DNA from 4 places in the Leclercia sp. AS011 genome. Region 3 is predicted to be linked to each of the others. Evidence: predicted binding sites of a transcription regulator. Region 3 holds the regulator's gene; each other region holds the start of a gene.
What was found. Region 3 encodes LexA, which represses DNA repair genes until DNA is damaged. Its sites were predicted from a motif close to TNCTGTATGTACATACAGNA; they were not measured.
Positions count from the first base shown of each region.

Region 1: the regulator LexA is predicted to act here: its motif matches at 1,556-1,575, upstream of sulA (SOS-induced cell division inhibitor SulA).
Region 2: the regulator LexA is predicted to act here: its motif matches at 2,388-2,407, upstream of uvrB (excinuclease ABC subunit UvrB).
Region 4: the regulator LexA is predicted to act here: its motif matches at 3,258-3,277, upstream of sbmC (DNA gyrase inhibitor SbmC).

Region 1 covers NZ_JBBCMA010000001.1:1,867,937-1,873,112, reverse strand. Annotated here, with positions in the region: gene ompA (porin OmpA) at 1-668, opposite strand, end outside; gene sulA (SOS-induced cell division inhibitor SulA) at 1,023-1,535, opposite strand; gene WFO70_RS08960 (TfoX/Sxy family DNA transformation protein) at 1,753-2,379, shown strand; gene yccS (YccS family putative transporter) at 2,364-4,499, opposite strand; gene WFO70_RS08950 (YccF domain-containing protein) at 4,518-4,964, opposite strand; gene helD (DNA helicase IV) at 5,088-5,176, shown strand, end outside.
Region 2 covers NZ_JBBCMA010000001.1:2,120,098-2,125,273, reverse strand. Annotated here, with positions in the region: gene bioC (malonyl-ACP O-methyltransferase BioC) at 1-381, shown strand, start outside; gene bioD (dethiobiotin synthase) at 374-1,099, shown strand; gene WFO70_RS10080 (ABC transporter ATP-binding protein) at 1,038-1,736, opposite strand; gene uvrB (excinuclease ABC subunit UvrB) at 2,483-4,498, shown strand; gene yvcK (uridine diphosphate-N-acetylglucosamine-binding protein YvcK) at 4,642-5,176, opposite strand, start outside.
Region 3 covers NZ_JBBCMA010000006.1:177,758-182,933, forward strand. Annotated here, with positions in the region: gene WFO70_RS19600 (cupin domain-containing protein) at 50-538, opposite strand; gene zur (zinc uptake transcriptional repressor Zur) at 651-1,166, shown strand; gene WFO70_RS19610 (CsbD family protein) at 1,236-1,445, opposite strand; gene dinF (MATE family efflux transporter DinF) at 1,587-2,906, opposite strand; gene lexA (transcriptional repressor LexA) at 2,970-3,578, opposite strand; gene WFO70_RS19625 (diacylglycerol kinase) at 3,688-4,056, opposite strand; gene plsB (glycerol-3-phosphate 1-O-acyltransferase PlsB) at 4,212-5,176, shown strand, end outside.
Region 4 covers NZ_JBBCMA010000001.1:505,247-510,422, forward strand. Annotated here, with positions in the region: gene WFO70_RS02260 (APC family permease) at 1-282, shown strand, start outside; gene sbcB (exodeoxyribonuclease I) at 371-1,807, opposite strand; gene dacD (serine-type D-Ala-D-Ala carboxypeptidase DacD) at 2,000-3,172, shown strand; gene sbmC (DNA gyrase inhibitor SbmC) at 3,294-3,767, shown strand; gene WFO70_RS02280 (FUSC family protein) at 3,870-4,928, shown strand; gene WFO70_RS02285 (DUF496 family protein) at 5,096-5,176, shown strand, end outside.

The DNA.
Region 1 (5,176 bases), on a different contig from region 3:
TTCAGAGTGAAGTGCTTGGTCTGTACTTCTGGAGCTGGGGCTGGAGCTGGAGCAACGATTGGCGCTGCTTCTTCCTGCTGACCGAAGCGGTAAGAAACACCAACGCTCAGCATGCCGTTGTCTGGACGAACACCAACGGTGTTGCCGTCGCCGATGTTGTTAACCCACTGGTATTCCAGACGGGTAGCAACGTCACGGGTCATTGCCCACTCAACGCCACCTGCGAATACTGGAGATACGCCAGTGTCATGGTCGTCGCCAGCGATGCTGTTGCTGGAGTCTGCACGCCATACCATGCCGCCCAGACGGGTGTAGATGTCTACAGCGTCATTTACTGGGTAACCCAGTTTAGCAGTCAGCTGAACGCCCTGAGCTTTGAATGCGCCGTTAACGTTGTCGCCTTTGTAAGGCATACGGCCCAGCCAGTCGTAACCCATTTCGAAACCAACGTACGGGTTAACCTGATAACCACCGAACGCGCCTGCGCCCAGCTGGCTTTCGTGAGTTGGGCCGTCGTTATTCAGAGCGTCGTTATACCAGCCAGTGTCATGGAACTGAGACCAGCCCAGTTTACCACCAGCATACCAGGTATTATCTTTCGGAGCGGCCTGCGCTACGGTAGCGAAACCTGCCAGTGCCACTGCAATCGCGATAGCTGTCTTTTTCATTTTTTGCGCCTCGTTATCATCCAAAAATCGCCATGAGAATCTCAATGAGAGTCACGGTTAAATCCTTCACCGGGGGGCGGGGACAAAGAGTAAAGCTACCGATATCTTCGGTTTAGGCCGAGCACCCCTGGCGATGTAAAGTCTACAACGTACCTGAAAACTTACAAGTGTGAACTCCGTCAGGCATATGAAAAAAAAAGTTTTGTATACACAATATTTAACATTTATGGCGAAGTTTTGGACATGCTAAACTGGAGGAAGCCGCGGCAGACAAGACTTGTCGCGGCTTTTAGAAAGGGAACCAATGGCGTACAGCGCGTGCAAAAAAAATTCCAGGAAAACTCTTATTTTTACTCAATGATACAAATTTGAGTGAATTTTTAGCCCAGAAAGGTGTCCGTTGCCCAGAGCATTCATTCGTACGGGACGCATAATAAAGCCCAGTGCGTTACCTTCTTCGGCCGCTTCGGCCAGGCGATGTTGTTCCGTTTCGGTTAATTCTTCCGTAAACCAGCCAATCACCACGCTGTAATTCCCGGTACGCAGGGCCCTCACCATCGATTCTACAGTATGGCAGGGATCCATCTGGCTCACCTGCATCACTTTAGTCAGGGGTAATCCCGCCGATTGCACCCATTCCCGGCTCAATCTCTGCTGCGGCGTCAGCCACAGCTGCCAGCGATCCTGCTGACCAAGCTGCTGTAACAGAGGCAACAATAACAGCTGCGTCATCATGGGCTGGTCTTCACGGTAAAGCACTTCACTGATCAACCCGGTGGACATGTACGCAGCAGCGGAACTCCGTGCACTTTTGCCCGCGGAAGAAGAGAAAGTTGTTGAACGATTTGCATAGCCTGAAGAGTACATAATCAATCCAGCCCTGTAGTTACTGTATGGATATACAGTAACCCCTGTACGTCTAAAGATCAACCTCATTTTCGGAAAGCGCCTCGCAAATTTGGTTCGTTATTCAGACGGATTGAAAAATCATCTTGCCGTTCGATCGTAAGTTACCTATTTTTTGGCTAACGGATCCGTTAACAAATGAATTCACTATTACTGCATGATTTACAAGGGAAATATCATGAAAAAGTTATCATATGAGCGGATCTATCAATCTACGAAATACCTTTCATCCCTGGGTGATGTTGAGCACCGCGCGCTGTTTGGCGGCTACACCCTGGCGGTGGATGACGCGGTCTTTGCCATGGTCTCAGACGGGGAGTTATACCTGCGCGCCTGTGAAGAGAGCGCACAGTATTGCGTCAACAATGCCTCCTCTTACTTAACGCTGGTAAAACGGGGGCGCGCGGTATTGCTGAACTATTACCGCGTTGATGAGGCGCTCTGGCAGGATCGGGATAAACTCCTGCAGCTCTCCTCATTTGCCCTCGAAGCCGCGCGGCGGGAGCGCCGCGAGCGATACAAGCGCGACAGGCTGAAAGATTTACCCAATCTCACCTTTCAGCTTGAGATCCTGCTGAACGAGGCAGGCATCATCAACGAAGAAGCGTTACGCACCCTCGGCGCCGAAAAGTGCTGGCTGAAGATCAGAGCGCTTAACAAGCACCTGAGCTACAAGGTGCTGTTTGCGCTGGAAGGGGCGATTGTCGGGCTGCATGAAGCGGCGCTCCCGGAGAACAGGCGCCGGGAGCTGGTGGAGTGGTACAAAAAGCTGCCGGTGGAGAACCCCCCTCACTCCGGCAGTTGATTAACGTGCTGCTGTAATCGGCAAATTTCTGGCAGCAACGCGATAAGCAGACCGATTTGCTGCAGCACCAGTGGCGCTTTGCTCTCGGCACCCGGTTCAATATGCGAAATGCGTTGCGCCAGTTCGGACAGTGCCTGCTGCACCCGGGGTTCATCCGCCGGACGTTGATGAAGCGCATCATCCACATAGCAGACGGCATCATCAAGCAAGGCCAGGATGGCGGGGCTGGTCAGCCGTTCGCGGTGCGCACCCAGCGCCGAGATATAGCTGGTAAAGGTATGGTTCAGACACAACAGACGGAACGCGACTTCACGCGTTTCCGCTGTCGCCCGCGGCTCCCTGGACATGTTCGAAACCACCGACGCCAGTTCCGCATCGCGGTTGTAAGCGTCACGTCGGGCGATACGATAGGTCAGGCGGTTATCGCGGCCCTGATGGTACTGCTCGAGGATGGCATCCAGATAGCGGCAGTTGGCATTCATCGCCTGATCCAGCACCCGGGGCAGATTACGGAAACGCCAGTCCGGCCAGATAAAGCTCACCGCCGCCCAGGCAATGGCGCAGCCAATCAGGGTATCGACAATACGCGGCAGGGCCACTTCAAAGCCTTCACCGAGCAGATTGAAACAGAGCAACACCAGCAGGGTGATGAACATAGTGGCGTGCGCGTACTGGACGTTGCGAAACGCAAAAAACAGCACCCCGGTGATCACAATTAAGATCAACTGGCCTTCCAGAGAAGGGACGAAATAGAGGATCGGCAGCCCAATGGCGACCCCAACCAGCGTACCGATAATACGCAGCGCCAGCCGGTGGCGGGTGGCATTGTAGTTGGGCTGGCAGACAAACAGGCTGGTCAGTAAAATCCAGTAGCCATGATTAAGGCCGGTTACCTGTATAAAGGCATAGCCAATACAGAGCACCACCGACATCCTCACCGCATGACGAAACAGCGCCGATTCTGGCGAAAAATTGCGGCTTAACCGCAGCCACATATCGCTAAAACCGTGCAGGCTGTCATCGGCAAGCTGGTTTTCCACATCATTGCGGGGCATGGCCAGCGCCTGCTCAGATTCAATGGTGGCGAGCTGGGCGTCAATGGCGCGCAGGTTGTTCAACAGAAAACCCAGCGCCTTCATCTGTTCGGCAGAGGTCCCGCTGGCCTGGACACGATCGAGCGCCGCATCCAGGTGCGTGAAGGCCCGCTCAAAATGCGGATCGTGCTGATAGGGCGTGCGCAGCAGGATAGATCGCGACAGCTGCTGGCAGGCCTGGGACTGCATGGAGAGCAGGCGCTGGAAGCGAAACATCACGTCGCTGTAGCGGAACTTCTCGCGCAGATCGGCGTACTGAATATGCGAGGAGCTGGCGCGCTCGTGAATATCCTGCGCCACAAAGTAGTAGTGCAACGTTCGGCGGGTACCGCGCTGACCGCGATCGCCGCGCAACCGGGTAAGCAACGAGGCCTTAGTCTGGTTCAGCGTGGTCACCAGCTGGCCGTTTGCCAGGGCGACATCGTACAGCGGTCCCTGACCATCACCTTCAATATCCGGGTCGAAAAGCCGGGACTTGAGCTCCAGATAGTGCGCCAGCTGCTCATAGCTGCGGGCCAGGTTGTCCTGCAGCGGGCGGATGGGGAAGATCAGATGCCCGAAGAGGGTAAGCAGGTTATACCAGACCGCCCCCAGCAACAGCAGAACCGGCTGCTGATACCACTGGTCGTAAAGCGAGACTCCCAGCATGGTATAGATAGCAATCAGCAGCGCGCCAAAGGCGATGGTAGCGTAGCGCTGACCCAGCCCGCCCAGCAGGATAAAGACGCTGGTAGAGAGCATCAGGCCGATAGCGAAAAGCCACGGCCAGGGGAAAAGCAGTTCCACAGATGCCGAGGCGATAAAAAAGCAGATCAGCGTGATAACCAGATTGCGCAGCCGACCGGCGAGACGGTCATCCAGATCGGCCAGCGCCCCGGCCACGACGCCCAGCGTCAGGGGAATGGTCAGCTTCACATCGCCCAGCCACCAGGGCAGGGCAGTGCTGCCGCACAGGGCAATAAAGATCCTGGCGTTATACAGCCAGGTGCTGTTAAGGGTGTAGCGGCGAAGCAGCGGGCTTAGCATGAGCGCACGGGGTCCTTGTTACGGAAAACGACGGCGGGCGTTGGCTTCCCGCGCGGCGCGAGCCACTTCAACCGGGACGACCCGGCGTCCGACAGGCCACAGGGCGATGGCTGCAATTTTGAAATTGGCAATCCCGACAGGGATCCCGATAAGCGTAATACACTGGGCGATACCCGCCGCAATGTGCATCAGACACAGCCACCAGCCGAAGAAGATCAGCCACAGAATGTTAAGCAGCGTTCCGCCGGTATTCATCAGCGCGTTTTTGCTGCCAGGCTCCAGCTCGTCGACATGGACAGCTTCATTACCGTAAGGTACCAGCGAAAGTTTGGTGATCTCCCAGCAGGAGCGCGTCAGCGGCAGGGTGAAGATAAGCACCACGCTGATCAGCGTCGCCAGCAGCCAGGAGAGCGTGGTGGCAAAACCACCCAGGACAAAATTCAAAATATTCAGAACGGTACGCATAAAACCTCAATTCTTTCCGTAATGTTGAAGCCCTGCTGATTGTAACGTTTTTTTGCGCTGGAGCACCTGAAAACTGGCAGTTAAACTATCAGGCAATTACTCACGTCGTGGATCGGGCTGGACATGGAACTGAAAGCAACTTCGTTAGGCAAACGCCTGGCACAACATCCGTACGACAAAGTCGTTCTGCTCAACGCCGGAGTGAAAGTCTC
Region 2 (5,176 bases), on a different contig from region 3:
CTCTACCGGGTGGCGCAGCCGGGAGGCAAGGTGGCCTTCACCACGCTGCTCAACGGATCCCTGCCGGAGCTCAATCAGGCCTGGCAGGCCGTAGATACCCGGCCGCACGCCAACCGCTTTCTCTCCGGGGAGCAGGTGAACGACGCCTTGTCCGGCTGGCAGTACCGCTGTGCGGTCCAGACCGTCACCCTGCTGTTTGACGATGCACTCAGCGCCATGCAGTCCCTGAAAGGGATTGGCGCTACCCATCTGCACACCGGGCGAGCCGACAGGCCACTGACGCGTGGCCAGCTGCAGCGGCTGGCGCAGGCCTGGCCCCAGCAGGCGGGAAAATTCCCGCTCTCTTATCAACTTTTTCATGGAATTATTGAACGTGACTGAACGTTATTTTGTCACCGGCACCGACACCGAGGTCGGTAAAACCGTTGCCAGCACCGCCCTGTTACAGGCGGCGCGGGCGCAGGGCCGCAACACCGCTGGCTACAAACCGGTGGCGTCCGGCAGCGAGATGACTGCAGAAGGGCTGCGCAACAGCGATGCCCTGGCGCTACAGCGCAACAGCAGCGTGGCGCTGAGCTACCCGACGGTGAACCCCTATACTTTCGAGGAGCCTACCTCGCCGCACATCGTCAGCGCCGACGAGCAGCGCCCGATCCTGTTCAGCACGCTCTCCGCCGGGTTACGTACGCTTGAAGCGCAGGCCGACTGGGTGCTGGTGGAAGGGGCGGGCGGCTGGTTCACGCCCCTGTCGCAGGCGCAGACCTTCGCCGACTGGGTGCTGGCCGAGCGTCTGCCGGTGATCCTGGTGGTGGGGGTGAAGCTGGGCTGCATTAACCACGCGATGCTGACCGCGCAGGCGATTCAGCAGGCGGGGCTGCATTTTGCTGGCTGGGTCGCGAACGGGGTGGTGCCGCCCGGCAAACGCCATGCCGAATACATGGCGACGCTCCAGCGCGTGCTGCCTGCACCGCTGTTGGGCGAGATCCCGTGGCTGGGCGAACAGGCCGACACTTCTGCCGTCGGGCAATATCTCGACCTTACTGCGCTGACGCCGTCGGCCCCATCCAGTGGGCAATCAGCGGGTCATCCAGCTCGCTGACCCGGCCCTGGGCCACGTTGCGCCCCCGGTAAAGCAGGCAAAAGCGATCCGCCACCCGACGGATCAGGGAGAGGTGCTGCTCGGCCAGCAGCACCGAGAGCCCCAGCTCCCGGTTGAACCTCAACAGCAGCTGCGCCAGCTTGAGGCTAAACAGCTGCCCGGTACCGCGGCTGGGCTCGTCGAGGATCAGCAGGCGAGGGCGGGTCACCAGCGCGTTAGCCAGTGCCAGCTGGTACTGTTGGTCGTCGTTAAGACCCGAGGCCCGCTGCTGGCGCAGCGGGTAGAGCTCCGGAAAGAACTCAAACACGTCGCGGCTCACCGATCCGCCCGCGACGCCTTTCGCCATCAAGGCAATATGCAGATTCTCCTCCACCGTCAGTTGCGAAAAGATCCGCCTGTCCTGCGGGACAACGCTTATTTCCGCCCCGGCCGGGTGTAATTCACCGGGGGTCTCGTGCCAGACCATGGTGCCGCTGGCGATGGGCAGCAGGCCGGCAATACAGCTCACGAGGGTGGTTTTCCCCATTCCGGGCAGCCCGACGACGCCAGTACAGACGCCGGGCGGCAGATCGAGGTCAACGTTCCACAGGGTGTGGCGATCCCCGTAATACTGGTTTACGGCGCGCAGGCTTAACATGGTAGTGCTCCTTTTCAGGCATCGGTGTCCGCAGAGACTCTGCAAGACTCTTGCCACTGCCCTGAAAACAGCGATTAAACCTTTATTTTTCGGATTAGGTTCAAAATTCAGCCTGGCGAGGGCAGGGAGATGCACTGCATCGGTGCCCCCAATGATGCGCCTGGTGCAGGTGCTATTTTGGCTAAAATGTGAGCAGTGCCTCACCAATTCGTTAGCTGTTTTTTGTCATCCGATCGCCAAAATTGGGTGATAAAATTTTTTTACCGTCGCGCTGTGGGCAAAAACCGGGAACGAGCCGAGTCACGTTCCGTATGGGCTGGAGGCAGTTATCCACTATTCCTGTGGATAACCATGTGCATTAGAGTTAGAAAACACAAGGTAAGCGAGAGAATACGCGGCTTGCGCCTGAATTGCTGCGAAACGCGTCTTTTTGAAAACTTTATTGCAGATCAAAGCGTTAAATAAAAGCAATCATTGTCATCAAAGTGTCAATTTGATGGGCTAAAGTCCGGCGGCTCGCCTTGACAAATGTTAAAAAACAAAAAATTCTGGGGATAACCCACCCCTGCTGGAATTTTATCCCGCCGCAGTCGAAATTTTACGCAGCTTTGCTTGATTCTGACGGGTGCTGGCACAAAATGGCGCAGATGTTACTGGGATTATATCCAGTATAAATTACTGGCAAAAATGGCCATCAGGAGTAAAATTACACACCTGCCGTATTAATCATCATCAGGTCGCCGTTCATGAGTAAACCGTTCAAACTGAATTCCGCTTTCCGTCCTTCTGGCGATCAGCCCGAAGCGATTCGCCGTCTGAAAGAGGGGCTGGAGGATGGGCTTGCGCACCAGACGCTGCTGGGGGTGACCGGTTCGGGTAAAACCTTTACCGTCGCCAACGTGATCGCCGATCTGCAGCGCCCGACGATGGTGCTGGCACCCAACAAAACCCTGGCCGCACAGCTGTACGGCGAGATGAAAGAGTTCTTCCCGGAAAACGCGGTGGAGTACTTCGTCTCGTACTACGACTACTATCAGCCGGAAGCCTACGTCCCCAGCTCCGATACCTTTATCGAAAAAGATGCCTCGGTGAACGAGCATATCGAGCAGATGCGTCTCTCCGCCACCAAAGCCCTGCTCGAACGGCGTGACGTGGTGGTAGTAGCCTCGGTATCCGCCATTTACGGCCTCGGCGATCCCGATCTCTACCTGAAGATGATGCTGCACCTGACTCAGGGGATGATCATCGATCAGCGCGCCATCCTGCGGCGTCTGGCGGAGCTGCAGTACACCCGCAACGATCAGGCGTTCCAGCGCGGCACCTTCCGCGTTCGCGGTGAAGTGATCGACATCTTCCCTGCGGAGTCGGACGACTTCGCCCTGCGCGTGGAGCTGTTCGATGAAGAGGTGGAGCGGCTGTCGCTGTTTGACCCGCTCACCGGCCACGTGGAGTCGATTATTCCGCGCTTCACCGTCTATCCGAAAACCCACTACGTGACCCCGCGCGAGCGTATCGTGCAGGCGATGGAAGATATCAAAGTCGAGCTGGCGGATCGCCGCAAAACGCTGCTGGAGAACAACAAGCTGCTGGAAGAGCAGCGCATCAGCCAGCGTACCCAGTTCGATCTCGAGATGATGAACGAGCTCGGCTACTGTTCCGGTATCGAAAACTACTCCCGCTATCTCTCTGGGCGCGGGCCGGGCGAGGCGCCGCCAACCCTGTTTGACTACCTGCCGGCGGATGGCCTGCTGGTGGTGGACGAATCCCACGTGACCATCCCGCAGATTGGCGGGATGTATCGCGGCGACCGGGCGCGTAAAGAGACCCTTGTGGAGTACGGCTTCCGCCTGCCGTCCGCGCTGGATAACCGTCCAATGAAGTTTGAAGAGTTTGAGGCGCTGGCACCGCAAACTATCTACGTTTCCGCGACGCCGGGCAATTACGAGCTGGAGAAATCCGGCGACGAAGTGGTGGATCAGGTGGTACGTCCGACCGGCCTGCTGGATCCGATTATCGAAGTGCGTCCGGTTGGCACCCAGGTGGACGACCTGCTGTCGGAGATCCGCGCCCGCGCCGCCATCAACGAGCGCGTGCTGGTCACCACCCTGACCAAACGTATGGCGGAAGACCTGACCGAATACCTCGAGGAGCACGGCGAGAAGGTGCGCTATCTGCACTCGGATATCGACACCGTGGAGCGTATGGAGATCATCCGCGACCTGCGCCTGGGCGAGTTCGACGTGCTGGTGGGGATCAACCTGCTGCGAGAAGGGCTGGATATGCCAGAAGTGTCGCTGGTGGCGATTCTGGACGCCGATAAAGAGGGCTTCCTGCGCTCCGAGCGCTCGCTGATCCAGACCATTGGGCGCGCCGCGCGTAACGTCAACGGCAAAGCGATTCTGTATGGCGACAAGATCACCCCGTCAATGGCGAAAGCGATCGGTGAAACCGAACGCCGTCGTGAGAAGCAGCAGGCCTACAACGAAGAGCACGGCATCACGCCGCAGGGTCTGAACAAGAAGGTGGTCGATATCTTGCAACTCGGCCAGAACATCGCCAAAACCAAAACCAAGGGTCGCGGCAAGTCGCGCTCACCGGTGGAGGCCGATACCGTTGCCCTGACGCCGAAAGCGCTGCAGCAGAAAATTCACGAACTGGAAGGGCAGATGATGCAGCATGCGCAGAATCTGGAGTTCGAAGAGGCGGCGCAGATCCGCGACCAGCTTCATCAGCTCAGGGACCTGTTTATCGCGGCATCCTAATAAAAGCAAAACGGCAACATAGTTGCCGTTTTTAGTGTTTGCACCCTCTCCCTGTGGGAGAAGGCCGGGATGAGGGCACCATACCGCACTAACCTGTAGGCCCGGTAAGCGCAGCGCCACCGGGCGATACAGACCGCACAACCTCAGCCCAACGCCTGCACCGCCTTCTCCAGCGCCACCCGCAGCAGATGCCGGTCATGGCGATACTTAATGTCGCTCGCCTCGAGCGGCTCCTGCACCACCACCCGGCCTTCCATGCCTGAGACATCAGTGCCAGGACCAACCACCACTGCATCGATAATCTTCTTCCCGACGTACTGCTCCATCAGCGCCAGCTTGTCGGCCAGCGATAGTCCGGCGGCGGCAGGGCTCAGTTCGCGCCCCAGATTGCCGATGTAGACCACCGGGGCGGGCGTCCGACGCAGCGCCTGGGCCAGCTCGTTAATCAGCAGCAGCGGCATCAGGCTGGTGTAAAAACTACCCGGGCCAACCAGAATTAAATCTGCTTCACCTATGGCCTCCACCGCTTCGCGGGTCGCTGGAACGGTGGGGTAGAGCATCAGCTCTTTCGGCGGCAGAACCAGCTGATCGATATTTACTTCGCCATAGACTTCATGGTCGTTACTGTCGATGGCCATCAAATCCACCGGAAGTTCAGACATCGGAATCAAAAACGCA
Region 3 (5,176 bases):
GATTAAGTTATTGATTTCCTTATTTGTTTAATATGTATAGAACAAGAAATTACTTTTGCCCTGGTTTTCCGTCATGCGGACCAAAAAATTGCGGCGGATGATCGATCCAGCGATCTTCACGCGTGGCGGCATATACCGCATTTAGCGGATAATAAATACGGTTATGTTTTTTATTCGCTTCACCCACCACTAATAACCGCACCTCTTCACTGGTATTATTAATAAAGGTGTGGCAGACGCCCGTCCCGGCAGGAAATCCAACGCTGTCTCCCGGCTCCAGCTTCCATAAATAACCGTTGATCCAGGCTTCGGGATAACCCTCAAGCACAAAGATAAACTCCTCTTCATCGCTTTCGGCATGAGGATAGGAGGTGCGACGCCCTGGCGGCAGGCGTTCATGGTGGATCCCGAGGCGGCCCAGCCCCAGCGCGCGGGCCAGCGGCGCGCCAATGGCGAAACGCTCCGGGCTGTCGGGATAGGTAGAGTCGTCAGCGCCTTCTACTTCACGCCAGTGTCGAATGCAGTCCGGTCTTTTCATCTTTCCATCTCCTGGGGTTTTTCGTCAGGGTAGCACAGCCGGGGGATCTCGGCGTTTAGGCCAGAACATGGTAAACTGGCGGTTTGTTATTCCACGTCATTCGAGGTGCAAAATGGAAACGACCACAATGCAGGCACTGTTAGCGCAAGCCGAAAAGCTGTGCGCGCAACGCAATGTGCGCCTGACTCCGCAGCGCCTTGAAGTGTTGCGCCTGCTGAGCCTGCAAAACGGGGCCATCAGCGCCTACGACCTGCTCGACCTGCTGCGTGAGAGCGAGCCACAGGCCAAGCCGCCGACCGTCTATCGGGCACTCGACTTCTTACTCGAGCAGGGTTTTGTGCATAAAGTGGAATCGACCAACAGTTACGTGCTGTGCCATCTGTTCGATCAGCCGACTCACACCTCAGCGATGTTCATCTGTGATCGCTGTGGCAGCGTGAAGGAAGAAGGTGCTGAAGGGGTGGAGGATATCATGCACAGCCTGGCGGCGAAGATGGGCTTTGCCCTGCGCCACAACGTGATTGAAGCGCACGGTCTGTGCCGTAACTGCGTTGAGGTGGAAGCCTGCCGGCATCAGGAAAATTGCCAGCACGATCACTCTATCCAGCTGAAGAAAAAGCCGCGCTAAGAGCAAAAAAACAGGCGACCTGAAAGGTCGCCCTGGGCGTACATCCGTGTACCTGCGGGTATAGGTTAATTACCAGCGATAGTTGTTACGGGTTTCCCAGTCACCAACTTCTTTCTCTGCCTGGTCTTTCTCATAACCATAGCGTTCCTGGATTTTACCCACCAGCTGGTCACGTTTACCTTCGATGACGGTCATGTCATCATCAGTCAGGTCGCCCCACTGTTCTTTTACTTTACCTTTAAATTGCTTCCAGTTACCGCCGACTTGGTCTTTATTCATCATCGATTCCTCTTCGTTCGGTCGTTAAGGTTAAGTTCGTCCTGAAATTCGTTTCGTGCTGGACGTGATAATTATTATAGATAACCCTGCGGCGTTGGGTTTGTTATTCGGAATCTTTTACCATTTTGCCAGGCGAAGCCGCTACGAGAACCAGGTTCCGTTGCGCCAGTGCCGGTGCCAAATCCAGCCCAGCGAGAGCCCCCGCAGGGCCAGGAACACGCTCAGGGCCAGCCACAGGCCGTGGTTACCCAGCCACGGGAGGGTGAACAGCGTCAGGCCGAAACCGGCGGCCGCCACGGCCATGCTGTTGCGCATCTCTGCCCCGCGGGTTGCGCCGATAAACATGCCATCCAGCAAATAACACCAGACCCCTACCACCGGCAGGATCACCTGCCAGATAAGATAGTGGCTTGCCAAAGCGCGCAGCTCGGGCAGCGAGGTCAGCAGGGCAACGATCCGATCGCCTGCCAGAGCATAGACGAGGGCAAAGACCAGCGCCACCAGCCCGGACTGACGACAGGCCGCCCGCCACACCTCACGTAGCTGGCCGCTTTCCCGCGCGCCGTAGGCCTGGCCGGAGTGCGCCTCGACCGCATAGGCAAAGCCATCCAGCGCATAGGCGGTAAAGGTCAGCAGGGTCATCAGCACGGCGTTAACGGCGATGATCTCCGGGCCCAGCCGCGCGCCCATCACCGTCAGCGTCCCGAAGCAGAGCTGCAGCAGCAGCGAGCGCAGCATGATGTCGCGATTGAGCGCCAGCAGCTTACGGATATTGCCCCGCCAGCTCGCTTTCAGCAGCGCCAGCGAAATACCGCGCAGGGCCAGCACCCGCCAGACCATCCACAGTCCGATCAACAGAGTGGCGTACTCGGCGATCGCGGTCGCCAGCGCGGCCCCCTGCACGTTCATCTGCAGGCCCATCACCAGCCAAAGATCCAGCACGATGTTAAGCAGGTTGCCCACTACCAGCAGGATCACCGGTGCCCGGGCATACTGTACGCCCAGCAGCCAGCCGAGCAGCACCAGGTTCGCCAGCGATGCCGGGGCGCTGAGCCAGCGGATCTCAAGGAAGCGCCGCGCCTGATGGAGAACGGCTTCGCTGCCGCCGACGATATGCAGCGCCAGGTCGATGAGCGGCGTGCGCAACAGCACAATCAGCAGTCCAGCACCCAGGGCGAGGATCAACGGCTGCACCAGCGCGCGGGCCAGACGCAGCGGATCCTTTGCGCCATAGGCCTGGGCGGTGAGCCCGGTGGTGCTCATGCGCAAAAAGAGCAGCAGCATAAACAGGAAGCTGGTTGCCGTTGCGCCGATGGCGACACCGCCGAGATAGACGGGCGAATCGAGGTGACCAATTACAGCCGTATCCACCAGCCCAAGCAGAGGGACGCTGATATTGGAGACGATCATGGGAAGTGCAAGACGCCACAACGCCTTGTCTGAAGCAGTCAGGAGAGACATGAAAATGTTCGCCGGAGACAGGAAAAGCAGACTGCGGCAGTGCCGCAGTCTGTCAGAAAGCAGTTATAACCACTCACCGTTGCGGATGACGCCAACCGCCAGACCTTCGATGGAGAAGTTATTTTCACGCAGGTCGACAACAATCGGGGAAAACTCGCTGTTTTCCGGCAGCAGCTGCACGGTGTTGCCCTGCTTTTTCAGGCGCTTAACGGTGACTTCGTCATCGATGCGCGCCACCACGACCTGACCATTACGCACGTCCTGGGTTTTATGTACCGCCAGCAGATCGCCGTCCAGGATACCGATATCTTTCATCGACATGCCGCTTACGCGCAGCAGAAAATCTGCGCTCGGTTTGAACATGCCCGGATCGACCTGATAGTGGCCTTCAATGTGCTGTTGCGCCAGCAGCGGTTCACCAGCGGCGACGCGACCGACGAGCGGCAGGCCCTCTTCGGCTTCAACCAGCAGGCGAATACCGCGAGACGCACCGGAGACAATCTCAAGCACACCCTTGCGCGCCAGTGCCTTAAGGTGCTCTTCGGCGGCATTTGGAGAACGGAAGCCAAGACGCTGCGCGATTTCTGCACGCGTCGGCGGCATACCCGTCTGGCCGATATGATCCCGAATGAGATCAAACACCTCTTGCTGCCTGGTCGTTAACGCTTTCATTCCGCCCCCTGGGTGTATATACAGTTATGCTGTGAGTATATACAGCTAAAGGTGATTTTGGAACCACAAACCGCATAAAAAACCAGAGACTTGTTCGGTTTCTGAAGGCTTATCGTAAATGTCCCCAAAGCAGCGTGACCCAGGTAAACAACGCAACCATAATCGCCATCAGCACGGCGGCAGAGCCCATATCTTTTGCCCGGCCCGACAGCTCATGAAAGTCAGAGCCGATGCGGTCGACTACCGCCTCAATCGCACTGTTCAGAATTTCGACTATCATCACCAACATCACCGAGCCAATCAGGAGTACGCGGGTAATGGGATCAACGTCCAGCCAGCAGGCAATGATAATCGCCGCGACGACCGCAACACCCTCCTGGCGAAATGCGGCTTCATTGATCCAGGCAGCACGGATGCCCTTCCATGAATAGCCGGCAGCTTTAATGATTCGGGTTAACCCAGTGGTATTATTGGCCATTAAAAGAAACCTTTCTTCGAAAATAGCGTCAGAAACGGTGGTTTAAGCGCCTGGCGCAGCCACCGGAAGTATGACGGGTAACAACAGAAATTTTGCGCGCTTTCTGTTATCCTTGCGCCGCAATTGCATTTTTAACCAGAGGCTTTACATCGTTTATGTCTGGCTGGCCACGAATTTACTACAAATTACTTAATTTACCATTAAGCGTCCTGGTAAAAAGCAAGTCTATTCCGGCGGTTCCGACGCTGGAATTGGGACTCGATACCTCGCGTCCTATTATGTACGTTTTGCCTTATAACTCGAAGGCCGACTTGCTGACGCTGCGCGCCCAATGCCTGGCGCACGATCTTCCCGATCCACTGGAACCGCTGGAGATCGACGGCACCCAGCTGCCGCGCTACATTTTTATCCACGGTGGCCCTCGCGTGTTCACCTGGTACACCCCGAAAGAAGAGTCGATCAAGCTGTTCCATGACTACCTCGACCTGCACCGCAGCAACCCGCTGCTGGACGTGCAGATGGTGCCGGTGTCGGTGATGTTTGGCCGTCGTCCCGGGCGCGATAAAGGCGAGGAGAATCCGCCGTTGCGCATGCTCAACGGGGTGCAGAAATTTTTCGCCGTCAACTGGCTGGGCCGCGACAGCTTTGTCCGTTTTTCACCGTCAGTCTCCCTGCGCCGCATGGCCGATGAGCACGGTACGGATAAGACCATCGCTCAGAAGCTGGCCCGCGTGGCGCGCATGCACTTTGCACGTCAGCGTCTGGCTGCAGTAGGCCCGCGCCTGCCGGCTCGTCAGGATCTGTTTAATAAGCTGCTGGCCTCGAAAGCCATCGCCCGTGCCGTCGAAGACGAAGCGCGCAGCAAAAAAATCTCCCACGAGAAGGCGCAGCAAAACGCCATTGCCCTGATGGAAGAGATTGCGGCCAACTTCTCCTACGAGATGATCCGCCTCAGCGACCGTATCCTGAGCTTTACCTGGAACCGTCTCTACCAGGGGATCAACGTGCACAACGCCGAGCGTGTGCGCCAGCTTGCCCACGACGGCCATGAGATTGTCTACGTGCCCTGCCACCGCAGCCACATGGACTACCTGCTGCTCTCGTACGTGCTCTATCATCA
Region 4 (5,176 bases), on a different contig from region 3:
GCCCTGATCAACTTCGGTGCGCTGGTTGCCTTTACCTTTGTTAACCTTTCCGTGATCTCTCAGTTCTGGATCCGTGAGAAGCGCAACAAAACGCTGAAAGACCACTTCAACTACCTGCTGCTGCCGGTATGTGGTGCGCTGACTGTTGGTGCGCTGTGGATCAACCTGGAAGAGAGCTCCATGGTTCTGGGTCTGATCTGGGGTGGTATCGGCCTGATTTACCTGGCGTGCGTAACCAAAAGCTTCCGCAACCCGGTTCCTCAGTACGAAGACGTAGTCTAATAAATATGTTGGTCCGGCAAGCATAGCGCTGCCGGGCAAAGCAAAAAAAAGCCGGAGACATCGCCTCCGGCTTTTTTATTTTTTCAAATCACACAATTGCCTGTGCATACTGATACAGCGCCTTCAACAGCGCCTGCTTTTCCGCATTCCCTTCATACTCACCGTAGAGCATCTCCAGCTCCTGGGCGTAAGCCTGCAAATACTCAGGGGTAAACACGTTGCGGCGATGCTGCAGCCACCGTTCCTGCTCGGCTTCATCCAGCGTGCCGGGGAAATTACGCGCCCGGTAGTTAAAGATCAGCTTGTTGATGCGCTGGTCGGCAAAGGTGATATCCAGCGCGGGCAGATTGCGGGGATCGGTCTGCAACACGATATTCATGGCGGAGCGATCGGCGTCGCTGAAAAAGCCGTTATAGAGCTGGGCATCGACGTTCTCTGACGGGACGAACGGCTCTGCTTCGGCAAATATCGCCACGACTTTTTCGCGCACCTGCGGGTTTTCCCGCAGCCGTTTCAGGTTGTCCAGGCAGTGCTGACGGTCAATTCCCAGCCGTTCGGCATCCTCCGGGCGCAGGGTGTTGGCGGGGGCCAGCACCGGGCATTTGTTGATATGCACCAGCTTCACCGGCACGGCGGCCTCGTCACCCAGTTCGCTTTTGGGGGTGTACAGTCGTTCGCGCAGGCTGTCGCTGTCCAGGGTCAGCAGGGGAGTAATATCCCCGGCCAGATCCACCATAATCACCGCGTTGCGGTTTTCCGGGTGCCAGGCCAGCGGAGCCACCCAGCTGGTATTCCCGCGCCAGGCACCGAACATCCCGGAGATGTGCATCAGCGGCTTCATCTGCGGCACGTCAATCAGGGTGGTGAGTTTCTGCTTGCTGCGATGGCTCAGCAGGTACTCGAACAGCTTCGGCTGCCGGGTCTTGACCAGCTTTGCCATGGCGATGGTGGCATAGACATCCGCCATCGCATCATGGGCGTTGCTGTGTTCAATGCCGTTCGCGCGGGTCAGATGTTCAAGGCGGAAGCTGGGGAGCCCATCTTCGTTGTCGGGCCAGTTGATCCCTTCAGGGCGCAGGGCATAGCAGGCGCGCATCACATCCAGCAGATCCCAGCGCGAGTTCTTGTTTTGCCAGCTCCAGGCATAGGGATCGTAGAAGTTGCGGTAAAAAATATGCCGGGTCACTTCGTCATCGAAGCGCACGTTGTTATAGCCCACCACGCAGGTGTTGGGCACGGTAAACAGGTCATGAATGCGACGGGCAAACTCCGCTTCATTTACCCCTTTCTCAAGGGCTTCCTGCGGAGTGATGCCGGTGACCATTACCGCGCCGGGCTGGGGCAAATAGTCATCGGCGGGCTTGCAATAAAACACCTCCGGCTCGCCGATAATATTGAAATCGGCATCGGTGCGGATCGCGGCGAACTGGGCAGGGCGATCCAGCGAGGGGCTGGTGCCAAAGGTTTCGTAGTCGTGGAATAAAAATGTAGGCAGCGCGGCGGAGTCAGACACCAGTAATACCATCCTGTTTATGAGTGACACCCCTATGGTAAACCATCCAGCCTGGCACGCCGAAGGAAAAGCGCCCCCGGCCTGCAAATTTGCGAGTCATCTTCCAGGAAAAACCTGCGTGCTGTCACATTTTTTTGCAATTATTCCAGGTATCCAGCGGAAAAGTTCCGTAAAAAGGGCAACGATTTTAAATGACCTGAGGATATACCGTTGAAACGCCGTCTGTTTATTGCTGTTTCTTTACTCACTTTGAGCATTTCTTCCGCGCTGGCTGCCGATCCGATTAACTATGCGCCGCAGCCGCCAGCCGTCCAGGCAGGCTCCTGGGTGCTGATGGATTACACGACGGGGCAGATTTTAACGGCGGGCAATGAACACGTGCAGCGCAATCCGGCCAGCCTGACCAAGCTGATGACCGGCTATGTAGTGGATCGCGCCATCGACAGCCATCGCATCACCCCGGACGATATGGTCACGGTCGGGCAGGATGCCTGGGCCAAAGGCAATCCGGTTTTTGACGGCTCCTCGCTGATGTTCCTGAAGGCGGGTGAGCAGGTTTCGGTACGCGACCTCAGCCGCGGCCTGATTGTCGACTCCGGCAACGACGCCTGTGTGGCGCTGGCCGATTACGTAGCGGGCGGGCAGCCGCAGTTCGTCACTATGATGAATGACTACGTTAAAAAGCTGAATCTGCGCGATACCCATTTTGAAACGGTGCACGGTCTGGACGCCCCGGGCCAGCACAGCTCGGCGTATGACCTGGCGGTGCTTTCACGGGCCATCATCCACGGTGAGCCGGCGTTTTATCACATGTACAGCGAGAAGAGCCTGACCTGGAACGGCATCACCCAGCAGAACCGTAACGGCCTGCTGTGGGATAAATCCCTCAGCGTCGATGGTCTGAAAACCGGGCACACTTCCGGGGCCGGTTTTAACCTTATTGCCTCGGCCGTGGACGGTCAGCGCCGCCTGATTGCCGTTATCATGGGTGCCGACAGTCCAAAAGGCCGCGAGGATCAGGCGCGCAAGCTCCTGCACTGGGGACAGCAGAACTTCGATACCGTGCAGATCCTGCGTAACGGTAAGCAGGTCGGCATCGAACGCATCTGGTACGGCGATAAAGAGCAGATTTCGCTGGGGACCGATCAGGACTTCTGGCTGGCGCTGCCGAAAGCGGAGCTGCCGAACATCAAAGCTAAATATGTACTGGATAAAAAAGAGCTGGAAGCACCGATTGCCGCGCATCAGCGGGTCGGGGAGATTGAGCTTTACGATCGCGATAAGGTGGTCGCCCACTGGCCACTGGTGACGCTGGAAAGCGTCGGGAAAGGCGGGATGTTCTCACGCCTGAGCGACTATCTGCATCACAAAGCCTGACGGTGAGATGAGCAGGCTGGCCACTGTGCGAGCCTGCTCGCATAATAGACAGATCGTCATTGTTAAACCGCTTTTCTCTGCATTATAGTGTATGTATATACAGTAACCAATCGGAGGCAGCATGGACTACAGCATCAAGCACCAGAATAAACGCAAAATCGCCGGTTTTCATATGGTTGGCCCCTGGGAGCAAACGGTTAAGCAGGGCTTTGAGCAGCTGGTGATGTGGGTGGATGGCAAGCACATTCAGCCGCTGGAGTGGGTGGCGGTCTATTATGATAATCCTGATGAAGTCCCGGCTGAAAAGTTACGCTGCGATACGGTTGTCACCGTACCGGACGATTTTGTCATCCCCGCCAACAGCGAAGGGGTGATCCTCACCGAAGTGGCCGAAGGTGAGTACGCGGTCGCCACTGCCCGCGTTGAGAACCATGATTTCGCCACGCCGTGGAACCTGTTTTTCGACAGCCTGCTCGAAGATGTAGATCGTCAGATCGCGCCGAAACCCTGCTTCGAACGTTATCTGAATAATGGTAACGCCGATGGTTACTGGGATATCGAGATGTTTATTCCGGTACAAAACCGGGTCGCGTAACGCCACAGGTATGCTCACTCTTCACAGGGTTTTTCTGCCGGGTGCCACCACACCGGCAGAAAACACAGTACAATCAGGGTTTGCCGTAATGCTGGAGAGCCTGTGCGCCCCGACAAAACTCTGACGCCTTTTGAAATTCGACTGTATCGCCATTACCGCACCGTACATGGCTGCCGTATCGCGCTGGCGTTTATCCTCACCTTTTTGCTGGTGCGTCTGCTGGACGTGCCGGAAGGCACATGGCCACTGATTACCCTGGTGGTGATCATGGGGCCCATCTCCTTCTGGGGCAACGTGGTGCCGCGCGCCTTTGAGCGTATTGGCGGCACTATTCTGGGTTCGGCGCTGGGGCTGATTGCCCTCAAGCTGGAGCTTATCTCCCTGCCGCTGATGCTGCTGTGGTGCGCGGCGGCGATGTTCCTCTGCGGCTGGCTGGCGCTGGGCAAACGGCCCTATCAGGCGTTGCTTATTGGCATCACCCTGGCGGTGGTGATCGGTGCGCCGACCGGGGATATGCACACCGCGCTGTGGCGAAGCGGCGACGTGATCCTCGGTTCCCTGCTGGCGATGCTGTTTACCGGTATCTGGCCGCAGCGGGCGTTTCTGCACTGGCGCATCCAGATGGCGAACTACGTCACTGCCTTTAACCGGGTCTATCAGGCGGGCTTTTCCCCTAACCTGGTGGAGCGTCCGCGCCTGGAAAAACACCTGCAAACCATCCTTAACGACGTCGTCAAAATGCGCGGCCTGATCACTCCGGCCAGCAAAGAGACCCATATCCAGAAAGCCATCTTCGAAGCCATTCAGACCGTCAGCCGCAACCTGGTCTGCATGCTGGAGCTGCAAATCAACGCCCACTGGGCTTCCCGGGCCAGCCATTTTGTGATGCTGAACGCCCGGACCTTAAAAGAGACCCAGCAGATGACGCAGCAGACGCTGCTCACCATCGCCCATGCGCTTTACGAAGGTAATCCGCAGCCCATTCTGGCAAATACCGAGCGGCTGAATGAAATTGTTGCCGAGCTGCGCCAGTTGATTAACGATCGAACCAGCGAAAACGTGGCGGAAACGCCCATTCATGGCTATGTATGGTTGAGCATGGAACTTGCGCGGCAGCTGGAGCTGTTGTCACATCTTATCTGCCGGGCATTGCGCAAATAAAAAGCGGCTATGCGCGGTTGTGTTGCCTGCTGCTTCGATTCAGCAGAAATTGAGGTTATGATAGGGACAAAGGAAAAATTATTGTCATCAGCAATCGCTGTCAGTAAGGTTAACGGCATCGCGGTTGTTTAAACGAATCCGAATCTCACATTATCAGGGGTGTAAAAATGGAAACTACCAAGCCTTCTTTCCAGGATGTTCTGGAATTCGTCCGCCTGTTCCGCCGCAAGAACAAACTGCAACGTGAA